DNA from 4 places in the Streptomyces sp. enrichment culture genome. Region 4 is predicted to be linked to each of the others. Evidence: riboswitches for the same ligand, from Rfam matches in the RefSeq annotation. Region 4 holds a riboswitch; each other region holds the start of a gene.
What was found. Region 4 has a riboswitch for cyclic di-AMP ahead of ACSU6L_RS15580 (transglycosylase SLT domain-containing protein). Riboswitches for the same ligand answer to the same signal wherever they lie in the genome.

Region 1 (3,591 bases), 180 kb from region 4:
CTCCTCGTCGATCAGCTCGTTCTTGAGGTTGCTGATCTTGGCGCTGAACGACTTGGGCGGGAAGCGCTTGGGGTCCAGGTCCAGATCACGGCAGACCAGGGCCATCAGGCGCTTGGAGTCGGCGGCGTCGTAGATCGAGAAGGAGGAGGTGAAGCCGAGCCTCTTGCTCTCGCGGCGCAGGATGCGCACGCACGCGCTGTGGAAGGTCATCACCCACATCGCGTTCGCGCGCGGGCCCACCAACTGCTCGACGCGCTCCTTCATCTCGCCCGCGGCCTTGTTGGTGAAGGTGATCGCGAGGATCTGGCCCGGGTGGACGCCCCGCTCGCCCAGCAGGTGGGCGATGCGGTGGGTGAGCACGCGGGTCTTGCCGGAGCCGGCGCCGGCCACGATGAGCAGCGGGGAGCCGGAGTGGACGACGGCGGCGCGCTGGTTCTCGTTCAGCCCTTCCAGGAGCGCGGCGGAGTCCACGGCGGGGCGGGGGGCGCCGTCGCGGTAGTACTCGTCCCGGTCCGGGGGCACGTCGAACTTCCCGCCGAACAGATCGTCCGGGATCGGCTCCGGTACGTGATCGTCCTCGGGCGGCGGCGGGGGTTCCTCCGCGTGGGCCCGCGGGGCCTGGAGGTCCGCCAGGAAGCTGTCGTCAAAGAGGCTGCTCATCGCTCTCCGAGTCTAGGGCGCCCCACTGACAACCGAGGGCCGCCCGCAGAACATCACAGCCGCCGCGGTCCGGCGGTCACCGGGGAACCGGGCGCGTCACGCACCGCGTCCACCCGGCTACCGCGCAGGTCGGACACGGGGTGCTCAGGCTCGGCGACGGCGAGCGACACCTTTCGGAAGGTCACGGAAATGTATCGGGCATATCACCCACCAACCTTCACAGCAGCCACACGAGTTGGCTACCGTGCCGGGCAGGCCGTACGACCCCCACCGGCGAACCTCGCCGGGCCGCGCGGCCTCCGCCGAGTCCGGCGCGCCCGTACGGCGACCGGAGCCGGGGACCCAACCGACTCTGGGGTGAATCGGCCCCTCCCTTTCAGGGAGGAGCCGTAGGGCAACCCTTCCGAACGACCCGCCCGAACCCGACAGCTAACCCGGTAGGCGGCCGATGGAAGGAGTCGCCTCCCTTGGCGTCGCACCGCAAGTCGCGTCCCACCCCGCGCGTGGCCGGCATACGCACCCCCGCCCTCGCCACCGCGGCCCTCACCTCCGTGGCCCTGCTCTCGCAGACCGCCGGCGCCACCCCCTCGGCCGACGACAAGCCGAGCCTGGAGGAGGTCGAGAAGAAGGTCGACGATCTCTACCGCCAGGCGGAGTCGGCGACCGAGAAGTACAACGCGGTCAAGGAGAAGACCACCAAGCAGCGCAAGCGCGTCGACGCCCTCCTGGACGACGTCGCCAAGCGGACCCAGAAGCTCAACGAGGCACGTGAGGAGCTGGGGTCGTACGCCGCCGCGCAGTACCGCACCGGGTCCGCCGTGCCGGACACCGCGACCTTCCTGCTCGCGGACTCCCCGCAGGACTACTTCGACCAGAACCAGCTGATGGGCCGGCTGACCAGCCGGCAGAAGGACGCGGTCGACGACTACTTCGACCAGCAGGCCGAGACGATGGAGAAGCGTCGCGAGGCCGGCGAGAGCCTCCAGACGCTCACCGAGTCGCAGACCGACCTCAGGACGGCCAAGGCGACCGTCCAGAAGAAGCTCGCCGACGCGCGGGAACTGCTGTCGCAGCTGACCGCCGAGGAGAAGGCGCGGCTCGCGGCGATCGAGAAGCGCAAGCAGGAGGAGGCGGCCCGCAAGGCCGCGGAGCTGGCCCGTCAGCAGCAGGCGGCGGAGGAGCAGCGGCGGCAGCAGGAGGCGGAGGAAGCGGCGGCCGCCCAGCAGGAGACCGCGCAGGAAGAGACCTCTCAGGCGGAGACCGGCACCGGCGACACTTCCACCTCGACCGACTCCACGTACGCGGCCAAGGCCGAGAAGGCGATCGCCTTCTCCCGCGCGCAGATCGGCAAGCCGTACGTCTGGGGGGCCACGGGTCCCGGCTCGTACGACTGCTCCGGCCTCACCCAGGCCGCCTGGAAGGCCGCCGGTGTCACCCTCCCCCGCACCACCTACGACCAGGTGAACGCCGGCACCACCGTCGCGATCGGCGCCGCCCAGCCCGGCGACCTGGTCTTCTTCTACGACGACGTCACCCACGTCGGCATCTACATCGGCAACGGGATGATGATCCACGCGCCGAAGCCCGGGGCGTACGTCCGGGAGGAGTCGATCTACTACGACGGCGAGTCGTCCATCCACAGCGTGGTGCGTCCGGCCTGACGCGAGCGCGGGTGCGCACCCGGTTGCACGCGCCCGCGTGCATTTCCCCGCGCCCGCGCGCGTGCCCCGCTCGCAGGGCGCGCAGGGCTCCATAGCATCGGGCCATGCCCGGCACCTCCCCCCTCCTCGACTGGTGGGCGCGGCGCGCGCCGGCGGCCGGGGCCGCCGTGATGGCGACCGGAATCGTCTCGGTCGGCCTCCACCTGGCGGGCCGCGAGGTCGTCTCCCGCGTCTTCCTGGTGGTGGCCGGCGCCGCCTGGCTGGCGCTGGCGGCGGAATTCCTCGTCCTCCTGCTGGGGCAGCGGAAGCAGTGGCTGATCCAGGCGGGCACACCGGCCGCGCTGACCGCCGTGGCGGCGACGACGGTGCTGGGAACCCGCTTCGCCGCGCTGGGCTGGACGCTTTCGGCGGGGGCGCTGCTGGCACTGGCCGCCGTACTGTGGCCGGTGCTGCTGGTGCTGAGCGTGAGACACTGGCGCAGGCGTATGCCGGGTTCGGTGTTCCTGGCGTGCGTGGCGACGCAGGGCCTGGCGGTGCTCGCGGCGACCCTCGCCGCGACGGAGTCTGCGGCCTGGCTCGCGCACACCGCTCTGGTGCTGTTCTGGCTGGGGATCGTGATCTACGGGCTCGCCCTGACCCGCTTCGATCCACGGCAGGTGATCGAGGGCGGCGGGGACCACTGGGTCGCGGGCGGGGCGCTCGCGATCTCGGCGCTGGCGGGCTCGAAGCTCATCGCCGCAGACGGCCCGGACCTCTCCCTGTGGAACGTCGACGACCGGGGCGTCCTGCACGACGTGACCCTCGCACTGCTCGTGCTGGATCTGTCCTGGTACGCCGTCCTGCTCACCGCCGAGATCGTCCGGCCCCGGCTGCTATACGACGTGCGCCGCTGGTCCACGGTGTTCCCGATGGGGATGACGGCGGCGGCGACGCTGTCCGTGGCATCCGCCGTCGGCGTCTCCTGGCTGGCGTGGCCGGGCGAGGTGCTGCTGTGGGTGACGGTGGCCGCCTGGCTGGCGGTCGCCGTCGGCGCGGCCGCGGCCGCCCGGGCCGCCGTACGGCCCCGGACGCCGCGGCAGGGCGCGGCGGGCCTCAGGTCCAGAGGACCGCGATGAAGACGTTCGCCGTCGTCAGCAGGCCCACCAGGCCGAACAGGCCCTTGTCCACCTTCTCGTCGTCCCGCTTCACGTAGACGAGGCCGAGGATGACGATCAGCAGGGCCAGCTTCACGCCGATCTTGATGTTGTTCACCGTCTGGTCGTCGGCCTGG
Region 2 (3,591 bases), 2.4 Mb from region 4:
CCGCGGCGGGCGGCTGGACCTACTGGCAGGCCGGCGCGCCCGGACGCGGCATGCAGGCGCTGCGCGTGCACGTGCCGCACGGCTCCCAGGGCGACATCGTGCGGGTGCACCCCGGCGAGGAGTGGCTGTACGTCCTCAAGGGGCGGCTGCGGCTGCGCCTCGGCGACACCGTCCACCGCCTCGGACCGGGCGACAGCGCGCACTTCGACTCGCTGACCCCGCACCGCATCGCCGCGGAGGACCCGGACGGGATCGACCTGCTCTTCGTCCACACCCTGTTGCAGAGCCCGACGGCCGCGCTGTGCCTCGGCCCCACCACCCATGTCACCGGAGAGACGCCATGAGCGGAGTCCAGAAGAAGAACGAGCGCCAGATCTGGGTGCGGCTGTTCATCTACGTGGTGGCGGGGCACGCCTTCGCCGCTTTCCTCTATCTGCTGTTCGCCGTCGGGTCGAAGTAGCCGGCGAAGCGGCCGACGGAACAGCCGCGCGGCCGTGACCGGCCTCAGTCGAGCAGCCGCTCCCGCAGCCGCTCCCGGACCGCCGGGGTGACCTTCAGTCCCTGTTCCAGGTAGGGGTCGACACCGCCCCAGGTCTCCTCGATGGTGTCGAAGGCCGCCGACAGGTACTCCGCGCGGGCGTCGAAGAGCGGGCTGAGCAGCTCCATGACCTCGGGGGAGTAGGCCGCGGCGGAGCTGCTGCTGCGGTGCACCTTGTAGCGCCGATGCTTGGCGTTGGACTCCAGGTAGTCGGCGATGATCGCCTCGCGCTCGACGCCCAGCGCGAGCAGCGTCACGGCGATCGACAGCCCCGCGCGGTCCTTGCCCGCCGCACAGTGCATCAGCGCGGGCACGCTGTCCTCGGCGAGCGCGTGCAGGACCCGGGAGTGCTCGGCGGTGCGCTGCTTGATGATCACGCGGTACGAGGCGATCATCCGGCCGGCCGCCTTGCCGTCGGCCAGCAGCTCCCGCAGCTGGTCCAGGTCGCCGTCGCGCACCATCTTCCAGAACTCGGCGCCGTCGGCCGGGTCAGACAGCGGCAGGTTCACGTTGCGCACGCCCGGCAGTTCGACGTCCGGGCCCTCCAGCTTCTGGTCCGCCGCGTTGCGGAAGTCGAAGATCGTGTGCAGGCCCAGGGAGGACAGGAAGACCGCGTCCTCGGCGGTCGCGTGCGCGAGGTGGCCGCTGCGGTAGAGCACGCCGTGCCGCACCCGGCGTCCGTCGACGGTTGGCAGACCGCCCACGTCACGGAAGTTGCGCACTCCGGCCAGTTCGGGCTCGGTCGACGGGACCTGCTGCGTCACGTGGGCTCCTCCCAGTCGGACCCGTCCGCGCTGTTCGCCTACGGGCACGCGTCCGACCATACGACATGGATTCCTGAGGCAATGAAGTCGTCCACAGGCGGGATACCCGACCAGGGGAGGCGTTGTCCACAGGTGCGAATGCCGCAGTTCTCCGACTCCGTCGCATATAGGTGAACTGTCCGAATTGGAACCTTCGTCGTAACTCGCTCTGGAGTAAAGGGTTCTGGAGAGGTGTCACGTGAGGAGCGTCATATCCGTGACGGTGGGTCGCCCGTCATGTCCACGTAATTCATGCGTTTTTCAAGGGCTTTTGGATAAACGGGCTGCCCGGTAATCGACGGAGGGTGACCGGGAATTCAGTGTCCGAAAAGATCGAAAAGCGCGCGCGGGCAACCTTTCGCTTGTCCTGGTGCGTCTTGCTCGCTTACGTTCCACACCGATCCGAGCGGAACGCCGAATCCTGCCGCTGCTCGGTGCCCGCGCAAACTCACCCGTCCACGGCAGGAGCGGGGGACCCACAGGTACGACCGCCTGTTCCGGTTCCCGGAACGGCTCGGGGTACAGCCACGCCTCGGCGTGGCCGGGCATCTCCAGTCCGCACCCGACAGCTCACCTCGCAGGCGCCGGAGAGGAATTCGCCATGCCTGCCAAGGGTAAGCACCGCCGTCCGAAGACCCTTCGTTTCACCCGTTCCATCGCCGTCGCCGGAACCGGCGGCGCCGCGCTCGCCCTCCCCCTGATGGGGGCCGCCGGCGCTCACGCGGCCACCCCGCAGTCGGTTTCCGAAAAGGCCGTCCAGTCGGTCGCCTCGGTCCAGCAGACGGCCGGGACGAAGGCCGCCGAGAAGAACTCCGCTCCGCGCACCTACACCGTGAAGTCCGGCGACTATCTGTCGAAGATCGCCGAGGACCAGAACGTCGAGGGCGGCTGGAAGAAGCTCTACGCCGACAACCGCGCGGCCGTCGGCGAGGACCCCTCGCTGATCCATCCCGGCCTGAAGCTCTCGATCGGCGGCAAGGCCACGGCCGGCTCCGCCGAGTCCTCGCCCTCAGAGGCCGCCAAGCCGTCGCGGTCCACCCAGTCTTCGCAGCCGGCCGAGGCGTCGCAGCCGGCCGAGGCGTCGCAGCCGGCCGAGTCGCCGTCCTCGAACGCGCCCACCACCACCACCACGCAGGCGGCCCAGGCCGCCCCCGCCGCCGCCGGTTACGTCGCCCCGGCGTCCGGTGCGGGTGTCGGCACCGCCTACAAGGTGGCGGGCAGCATGTGGTCCAGCGGCTACCACACCGGTGTCGACTTCGTCGTCCCGACCGGCACCTCCCTCAAGGCCGTCGGCTCGGGCACCGTCGTCTCCGCCGGCTGGGCCGGCGCGTACGGCAACCAGGTCGTCATCAAGCTCGCCGACGGCTACTACGCCCAGTACGCCCACCTGTCCTCCCTCTCCGTGTCGGCCGGGCAGTCCGTGACCGCGGGCCAGCAGGTCGGTCTGTCGGGTTCGACCGGCAACTCGACCGGCCCGCACCTGCACTTCGAGATCCGCACCACGCCGAACTACGGCTCGGACATCGACCCGGTGTCCTACCTCCGCTCGAAGGGTGTCGCGCTCTGACGCCACCCGCCCACGCCGGTTCCTGACCCCGGCGCCACGAGCCACCGAAGGCCGGACCCCGATCCCCGGGTCCGGCCTTCGGTGTTGCCGTCCCGCGGGTTCGTGGCCGGTTCGTGGCGGCCGTGTGGCGGCGGGGCCCAGGGTCTCGACAGGGCGAGGCCGGGAAGACACGGTGATCCACGACAGGCGGCAAGCGCCTTCTAAGTGCACTTGCCCAGTGCTTCCCATGCGAAGGAGCGCTTCCCCGTGCCCACCACCCGCAGAGCTTTCGGAGTTCTGGCGGCCGGTGCCGCCCTCACCGTCGCGGGCGCCCCCGCCGGGTCCGCGCAGGCCGCGCCCCGCCACCCGCGCCGACGCCTGATCGCCCGCGACGACTTCCGCCACGGCCTGCGGCAGTGGGTCACCGAACTCCAGGACGGAGGCGCCGTCACCGCCTCGCGCGGGGTGCTGGACATCGACGTGCCCAGCGGGGCGGACGGTGTGGTTCAGGCAGCGGCTCCAAGGCGCGTACGTCATCGAGTACACCGCCACCCCCGTCGCCGCCGGCGGTCCCAACGACCGGGTGTCGGACCTCAACAACTTCTGGAACGCCACCGACGTCCGGTCCCCGCACGACCTGTTCGCCACCCCGCGCGGTGGCGCGCTCGCCGAGTACGACCACCTCCGGACGTACTACGTCGGCT
Region 3 (3,591 bases), 1.4 Mb from region 4:
ACACGCTCGATCTCGCCCGCCGCGACAACCAGCACCTCGGGTACGGCCACGGCATCCACTACTGCCTGGGCGCCCCGCTCGCCCGGCTGGAGGGCCAGACCGCGCTCGCCACCCTCCTCACCCGCCTCCCGGACCTCCGCCTCGCCGCGGACCCCGCGGACCTGCGCTGGCGCGGCGGCCTCATCATGCGCGGACTGCGCACGCTGCCGGTGGAGTTCACGCCGGAGGCCTGACAGCCGACCCCGTTTGGCCGGTGCCGCCCGACTTGTGACGGCCGGACGGCAACTCCGTGCACCTCATGTCACGGCTACTTCGCGTGCCCGTCACAAACATGACACTCCTTCGCCTCTGTGATCTACACGTGATCTACGCGGCATTAACTTGTGACAAGTGATCGTCTGCCTATACGTTCACCCATCAGCACGGCGCCGAGTACCACCCCGTCGTGCCGTCACTGCTGTCTCGGGAAAGGTCCCCGCATGCTCTCCGGGAACGGTCGTCACCGTCGCCCCCGCCAGGCTCCGGCTCTCATCGTCGCGGCCGGAGTGACCGGGTCCGCGATCGCCATTCCGCTGCTCGGCGCCACCGGCGCGAGCGCCGCCAGCGGTACGACGTGGGACAGGGTCGCGGAGTGCGAGAGCGGTGGCTCCTGGAGCGCGAACAACGGCAACGGCTACTACGGCGGTCTTCAGATCTCCCAGGACGACTGGCTGAAGTACGGCGGCTCGGACTACGCGGAGAGCCCCGACATGGCGAGCCGTTCGCAGCAGATAGCCGTGGCCGAGAGAATCCTCGCCGACCAGGGAGTCGGCGCCTGGCTCACCTGCGGACTGCTCGCCGGCCTGGACGGCGACTCCGGCGCGCCGGGCGTGGACACGGGCCTGGCCGCCGACGCGGCGTCGGGCGCGACGGCCACCCCGGACGACGAGGACTCCTCGGACAGCCGCGAGTCCGGCTTGTCCGACTCGTCGGAATCTACGGAATCATCCACTTCGGCGGATTCCGGTGAAAAGGGCGGAAAGGGCGGAAAGGGCAAGGGGTCTGAAAGCTCCGAAAGCTCTGAGTATTCCGGATCTGCCACGAATGGCCCGTCGTCTGACGCTTCGTCGTCCCCGGCGGACGGTTCCTCCGAGAGGGACGGTGAGGGTGCCGGCGACTCCCCTGCGGCCACCGCCAAGAGGGACGACTCGGACAACTCCGGACAGGCCGACTCCTCTTCGGAGTTCTCCACCGGCACCGGCCGCCACCGCGGTGAGAGCGCCGACGAGGACGCCGCCGACGCCCGTACGACCGAGCCCTCCGGCCGTCACGCCTCCCGTGACGCCGCGGCGGCGCGTGATGCGGCCGACGGCTCCTACACCGTCCGCTCCGGCGACAGCCTCTCGGGCATCGCGGACTCCCTTGAGCTGCAAGGCGGATGGACCGCGCTCTACGCCGAGAACAAGAAGACCGTCGGCGCCGACCCCAACCTCATCATCCCCGGTCAGACCCTTGAGGTAGGGGTCGAACCGGGCGAAAAGTAGCCGGAGTTCGCGTCACACTTCGGGGCTAATGTCCGTTATGAATGCGGTGAGAGATAGGTCTCAGAAGCCCTGATCCTCTTTGAAATCCGGCGGATCGCCTGCCTACGGTCGGGATCGCTCGCCATCGCGAGCCCCGGCTGCCGCAACGCCGAATCCTGCCAGCGGCCGTACGGGAACAGTCGTCGCGTCAAGCGCCGCAGGCAGGAGCGGGGGACCCAAGGTAAGTGCCGGGTCCGGCAGTTGAGGAGACTCGACGCCGGAACCGGCTAGGGGTGGAGCCGCAGCTCGCGAGAGCCGCGGCCGGGCAACTCAACCGGCCCGAACCCGACAGCTCACCTCGCAGGCGTCGGTGAGGGGATCGATCCATGCTGTTTTCCGGCAAGGGCAAGCACCGTCGTCCGTCCAAGGCCACCCGCGCCATCGCCGTCGCCGGTGTGGCCGGCGTCGCCGTCGCCGCACCGCTGATGGCGGCCGGCTCCGCCTCCGCCGCCACCGCGTCCGAGTGGGACGCCGTCGCCCAGTGCGAGTCCGGTGGCAACTGGTCCATCAACACCGGCAACGGCTACTACGGCGGTCTGCAGTTCTCCGCCTCCACCTGGGCCGCGTACGGCGGCACCCAGTACGCCGCCACCGCCGACCAGGCCAGCAAGGACCAGCAGATCGCCATCGCCGAGAAGGTCCTCGCGGGCCAGGGCAAGGGCGCCTGGCCGCACTGCGGCGTCAACCTGTCCAGCACCCCGTACGGCGGTGGCGCCGCCGCCTCGAACGACAGCGGCAGCGGCACCGCCGCCCGCGAGACCGAGGAGCAGAGCGCCTCCCGCTCCGCCGAGCGCCCGGCCGCCTCGCAGCAGACCGAGAAGGCCGAGAAGACCGTCACCACCCCGACCGGCAAGAAGGTCGAGAAGGGCGACGGCGAGTACAAGGTCGTCAAGGGCGACACCCTCAGCACGATCGCCGAGGAGCACGGCGTCGAGGGCGGCTGGCAGAGGCTGTTCGAGCTGAACAAGGACATCGTCGACGACGCCGACGTCATCTACCCGGGCCAGCAGCTGCACCTCAAGTAAGAGGGGCCCTTCAGACTCCCCGCCCCGGTGCGTGTTCCCCCGTACGCGCCGGGGCGGGGTTCTCTTTCATGGTCGTTTTTTCGAAACGGTCTTTGTTCCGTTCGGAAACAATTTACTCTCGGTTCCGTCCACGGGGTGGGCGGTCGGCTGGCCGATCGCGCCGAGCCGGATAGGCTCGTCTCGCAGAGCCACACCCGCGGCCTGCCAACCGCGTCACATCCATGAAGGAGATGCTCGTGCCGTCCATCGACGTCGTCGTAGCCCGGGAAATCCTCGACTCCCGAGGCACCCCCACGGTCGAGGTCGAGGTCGGCCTCGACGACGGCAGCACGGGTCGTGCCGCCGTCCCGTCCGGCGCCTCCACCGGCGCCTTCGAGGCCATCGAGCTCCGCGACGGCGACTCGAACCGCTACCTCGGCAAGGGTGTCGAGAAGGCCGTCCTGGCCGTCATCGAGCAGATCGGCCCGGAGCTCGTCGGCTACGACGCCACCGAGCAGCGCCTGATCGACCAGGCCATGTTCGACCTGGACGCCACCGACAACAAGGGCTCCCTCGGCGCCAACGCCATCCTCGGCGTCTCGCTCGCCGTCGCCCACGCCGCCTCCGAGGCCAGCGACCTCCCGCTCTTCCGCTACCTGGGCGGCCCGAACGCGCACCTGCTGCCGGTGCCGATGATGAACATCCTGAACGGCGGCTCGCACGCCGACTCCAACGTGGACATCCAGGAGTTCATGATCGCCCCGATCGGCGCGGAGTCCTTCTCCGAGGCGCTGCGCTGGGGTGCCGAGGTCTACCACACCCTCAAGAAGGTCCTGAAGGGCAAGGGCCTGGCCACCGGCCTCGGCGACGAGGGCGGCTTCGCCCCGAACCTCGGCTCCAACCGCGAGGCCCTCGACCTCATCCTCGAGGCCATCAAGGAGGCCGGCTACACCCCCGGCGAGCAGATCGCCCTCGCCCTCGACGTGGCCGCGTCCGAGTTCTACAAGGACGGCGTCTACACCTTC
Region 4 (3,591 bases):
CCGCGAATGTGTCCCGCCGGTCCGTCACAACCCTCGCCCCCGGTCCGCCAGTGCGTGAGTCCAAGCATCGCATCGACCACTGACAACCAGGACGGGCAAGGGAGTTGAGAGGTGAGCGGGGCGGGCCCGGTGTCCGTATTCTCTGATCATGGCCCCTCCCACCGCATATGCCGCGCGCACCACGTACTCGCTCATCGCCACCGACCTCGACGGCACCTTGCTGCGCGGCGACGACACGGTCTCCGACCGGTCGCGCGCCGCGCTCGCACGGGTGACCGCGGCCGGGGCCCGGCATCTGGTGGTGACCGGCCGCCCGGCGCCCCGGGTGCGTCCGCTGCTGGAGGACCTGGGCGGCACGGGGCTGGCGGTGTGCGGGCAGGGTGCGCAGCTCTACGACGTGGGCGCCGACCGGCTGTTGTGGTCGGTGACCCTCGACCGGGAACTGGCGGAGCACGCGCTCGGCAAGATCGAGGCCGAGGTGGGGCAGGTGTACGCGGCGGTCGACCAGGACGGGACCGACGGCCTGACGCTGATCGAGCCCGGCTACCGGATGCCGCACCCCACGCTGCCCGCGGTGCGGGTCGGGCGCCGTGAGGCCCTGTGGGGCGAGCCGATCAGCAAGGTGCTGCTGCGCCACCCGACGCTGTCCGACGACGAGTTGGCGGCGGTCGCCCGCTCGGTGATCGGCTCGCTCGCGACCGTCACCATGTCGGGGCCGGGGACGGTCGAGCTGCAGCCGTGCGGCATCACCAAGGCGACCGGGCTGGCGCTGGCGGCCGAGCATCTGGGGCTGTGCGCCAGGGACACCCTCGCCTTCGGCGACATGCCGAACGACATCCCCATGTTCGACTGGGCGGCGCACGGCGTCGCCATGGCCAACGCCCATCCCGAACTGAAGGCGGTGGCCGACGAGGTCACCACGTCGAACGAGGACGACGGCATCGCCGTCGTCCTCGAACGTCTCTTCAGTCCCGCCGTGCGGCCTCAGCCTCAGTACGCGCCGAAGACGTTGTCGATGGAGCCGTAGCGGTCGGCCGCGTAGTTGCAGGCCGCCACGATGTTCGCGACCGGGTCGTACGGGTCGTAGGCGGTGCCGGGCACGTGGTACGCGGCGAAGGTCGGGTCGATGACCTGGAGCAGGCCCTTGGACGGGGTGCCCTTGGCGGCGTTCGAGTCCCAGTTGTTGATGGCCAGCGGGTTGCCGGAGGACTCGCGCATGATGTTGCGGTAGATGCCGTCGTAGCTGCCCGGGATGCCGTGCTGGGCCATGATCGTCATGGCCTCGCGGATCCAGCCGTCGAGGTTGTTGGGGTACGCCGTCACGGCGGTCGTCGCGGCCGGGGTGGCCGCGGAGGCGGTCGTCGCGCCGATCAGCGGCATGGCGAGCACGGCGGCACCGGTGCCGGCGACGGCGAGGGTGCGGGCGAGACGGGCACGGCGGCCCTTGGCCGGCTGGCTCTTTGCGGGCAGACCGTTTGCAGGCATGGCGAATTTCCTCTCCGGCGCCTGCGAGGTGAGCTGTCGGGTTCGGGCTGGGAGGTGCCCGGCCGTGTGCCACGGCACACGATTTCACCCCAAGCCGTACCGGGGCGATGCCCGGCCCGGCGACTTACCTGGGTCCCCCGCTCCTGCCTTGCGAGTGAGTTGGCGGATCGATGTGCGGGCGGCGGCAGGATTCGGCGTTCCGCCCGACGGACCGGGAAGTTATGCGAGAGCACATGTCCGGAACAAGTGGCGGAATCACATATCGTGCCCGTTGGCCATGATCAGTCCGTTTGGGGTACTTGATCCTTTGCGACTGCCAAGAGTCAACTGCCAATGGGGGATGGGTTTTCGGGGGAAAACCGCGAAAGGGCCGCGTAAACGTCCTCGTGAGTCAAGTCACGTGCGTGCACAAGAATGGCAAATCGGGCAATAAGGCCAGTTGTGCTCAAGTCGCCGTCACCCGGCGGTTCGTGGGATCCGCTTCTCCCAAGTCCGGTGGAACACGACCTCGTCGCCCTCGGTGCAAATCACCTCATTGATGGACATAAAGGTATTCGCGTCGCAGTCGATCTCCGAGCGGGTGCGGACCGTCGTGTCCCAGGCCATGTCCGGCCGGTGCAGCCGGATCGACCAGTCCGCGCGGGCGCGGGGGGAGAGCGGATCGTCGTCGCGGACCGTGTACGTCTCCCGCGCCTCCTCGGTGCACTCCAGTCCGTCGGGATACATGCGCGTGCCGCCGTACCGGGGCCCGGCCTCCAGCCGCCACTCGCCCCCGGCCACGTCCCGCACCACCAGCCGCTCGGGGCGGGGCTCGTCCAGCGTGGCGGGAACGCTGACGCCGAGCGGCGCGGCCTGCTCCGGCTCCTCGAACCCGATCGCCCCCGCGGCCTCCCGCGCCCGGACCGGCAGCTCCAGCGTGCTGCCGGCCGGCTCCAGGGTGAAACCGGCCGCCGACTCCGGCTGCGGCCAGACCCACGGCCAGTACACGGAGGAGACGGCGAGCCGGATGCGGTGGCCGGGCGCGAAGGCGTGGCCGATGCCGGCCAGCTCGAACGTCACGTCCTCCGTCGCCCCCGGCTCCCACGGGACCGCGCGGTCCGGGCCCCGGCGCGCCGACAGGTTCAGCACACCCCGGGTGACCAGTGTCGACGCGCCGTCCGGCGCCACGTCGCACAACCGGGCGATCACCTGCCCGCGCGGCACCTCGCAGGTCAGGCGCAGCCGCACCCGGGGCCGCCCCAGCACCCAGGTCTCCTCGGGCACCGCGAACTCGAAGCAGGCCGACCGCGCGTCCTCCTCCCGCTGGTCGGGCGGCAGGTCGGTGTCGCCGCCGCGGGGGAGGAACCGGCCGGCGTCGAGGCCGGTGTGCAGGGGGGACCGTACGAGCGCGGGGGCGCCCTGGAGTGCGTAGGTGATCGGTGTCACGTTCGGTGAGGGCCAGGAGGGCTCGCCGACCCAGCGGCCGGGCAGCGCGGGGTACGTCGTGGCCGGGCGGTGCGAGTCGGTGACGTACGCGCGCAGCAGGGGATCCGTGAGGACGCCGGTGTCGGCGCCCTTCAGCCAGTGGTCCCACCAGCGCAGGGTCTCCTGGAGGAAGCCGATCGCCGGGCCGGGTGGCAGCCCGCGGTCGGGGTACTGGTGGGACCAGGGGCCGATCAGGCCCCGGACGCGATCGGCGGGGAGATGTTCGACCAGGCGGAGCACGGTGTCGCGGTACGGGTCGTGCCAGCCGCCCACCGCGAGGACGGCGGCCCGGATCGCCCCGTAGTCCTCGCGGACGCCGTCGGCGCGCCAGTACGCGTCCCGGGTCTGGTGGGCCAGCCAGGTGTGCAGAAAGGGTTCGACCTGCTCCAGGCGGCTCAGCCACAGTTCACGCCAGGCCTCGCCGGCGTACCGCGGGTCGGGCGGGCGGGCGGTGAAGGCGAGCATCGTCGCCGACCGGGCGTGCATCTCCGCCGCGAGGACGGAACCTCCCAGGTAGTGCACGTCGTTGTCATATCGGTCGTCCGTGGCGCAGACCGTGACGACCGCCTTGAGCGGCTCGGGCGCGAGGGCCGCGATCCGGAGGGAGTCGGAGCCACCCCAGGAGATGCCGAACATGCCGAC

Region 1: it holds a riboswitch for cyclic di-AMP, as region 4 does, so the genes downstream of both, ACSU6L_RS14670 (NlpC/P60 family protein) here and ACSU6L_RS15580 (transglycosylase SLT domain-containing protein) in region 4, are expected to answer to the same signal.
Region 2: it holds a riboswitch for cyclic di-AMP, as region 4 does, so the genes downstream of both, ACSU6L_RS05315 (peptidoglycan DD-metalloendopeptidase family protein) here and ACSU6L_RS15580 (transglycosylase SLT domain-containing protein) in region 4, are expected to answer to the same signal.
Region 3: it holds a riboswitch for cyclic di-AMP, as region 4 does, so the genes downstream of both, ACSU6L_RS22055 (transglycosylase family protein) here and ACSU6L_RS15580 (transglycosylase SLT domain-containing protein) in region 4, are expected to answer to the same signal.

Annotation. Positions count from the first base shown of each region.
Region 1 covers NZ_OZ186847.1:3,464,126-3,467,716, forward strand. Annotated here, with positions in the region: gene pcrA (DNA helicase PcrA) at 1-660, opposite strand, end outside; gene ACSU6L_RS14665 (hypothetical protein) at 714-845, opposite strand; cyclic di-AMP (ydaO/yuaA leader) riboswitch at 951-1,120, shown strand; gene ACSU6L_RS14670 (NlpC/P60 family protein) at 1,128-2,321, shown strand; gene ACSU6L_RS14675 (tellurite resistance/C4-dicarboxylate transporter family protein) at 2,426-3,436, shown strand; gene ACSU6L_RS14680 (hypothetical protein) at 3,414-3,591, opposite strand, start outside.
Region 2 covers NZ_OZ186847.1:1,236,788-1,240,378, reverse strand. Annotated here, with positions in the region: gene ACSU6L_RS05330 (helix-turn-helix domain-containing protein) at 1-344, shown strand, start outside; gene ACSU6L_RS05325 (DUF6126 family protein) at 341-460, shown strand; gene ACSU6L_RS05320 (tyrosine-protein phosphatase) at 505-1,302, opposite strand; cyclic di-AMP (ydaO/yuaA leader) riboswitch at 1,781-1,938, shown strand; gene ACSU6L_RS05315 (peptidoglycan DD-metalloendopeptidase family protein) at 1,943-2,908, shown strand; partial or broken gene ACSU6L_RS05310 (DUF6250 domain-containing protein) at 3,155-3,591, shown strand, end outside.
Region 3 covers NZ_OZ186847.1:5,008,376-5,011,966, forward strand. Annotated here, with positions in the region: gene ACSU6L_RS22045 (cytochrome P450 family protein) at 1-233, shown strand, start outside; gene ACSU6L_RS22050 (transglycosylase family protein) at 480-1,523, shown strand; cyclic di-AMP (ydaO/yuaA leader) riboswitch at 1,706-1,884, shown strand; gene ACSU6L_RS22055 (transglycosylase family protein) at 1,889-2,587, shown strand; gene eno (phosphopyruvate hydratase) at 2,824-3,591, shown strand, end outside.
Region 4 covers NZ_OZ186847.1:3,646,696-3,650,286, reverse strand. Annotated here, with positions in the region: gene ACSU6L_RS15590 (hypothetical protein) at 1-68, opposite strand, end outside; gene ACSU6L_RS15585 (HAD family hydrolase) at 149-1,027, shown strand; gene ACSU6L_RS15580 (transglycosylase SLT domain-containing protein) at 991-1,485, opposite strand; cyclic di-AMP (ydaO/yuaA leader) riboswitch at 1,489-1,660, opposite strand; gene ACSU6L_RS15575 (CocE/NonD family hydrolase) at 1,942-3,591, opposite strand, start outside.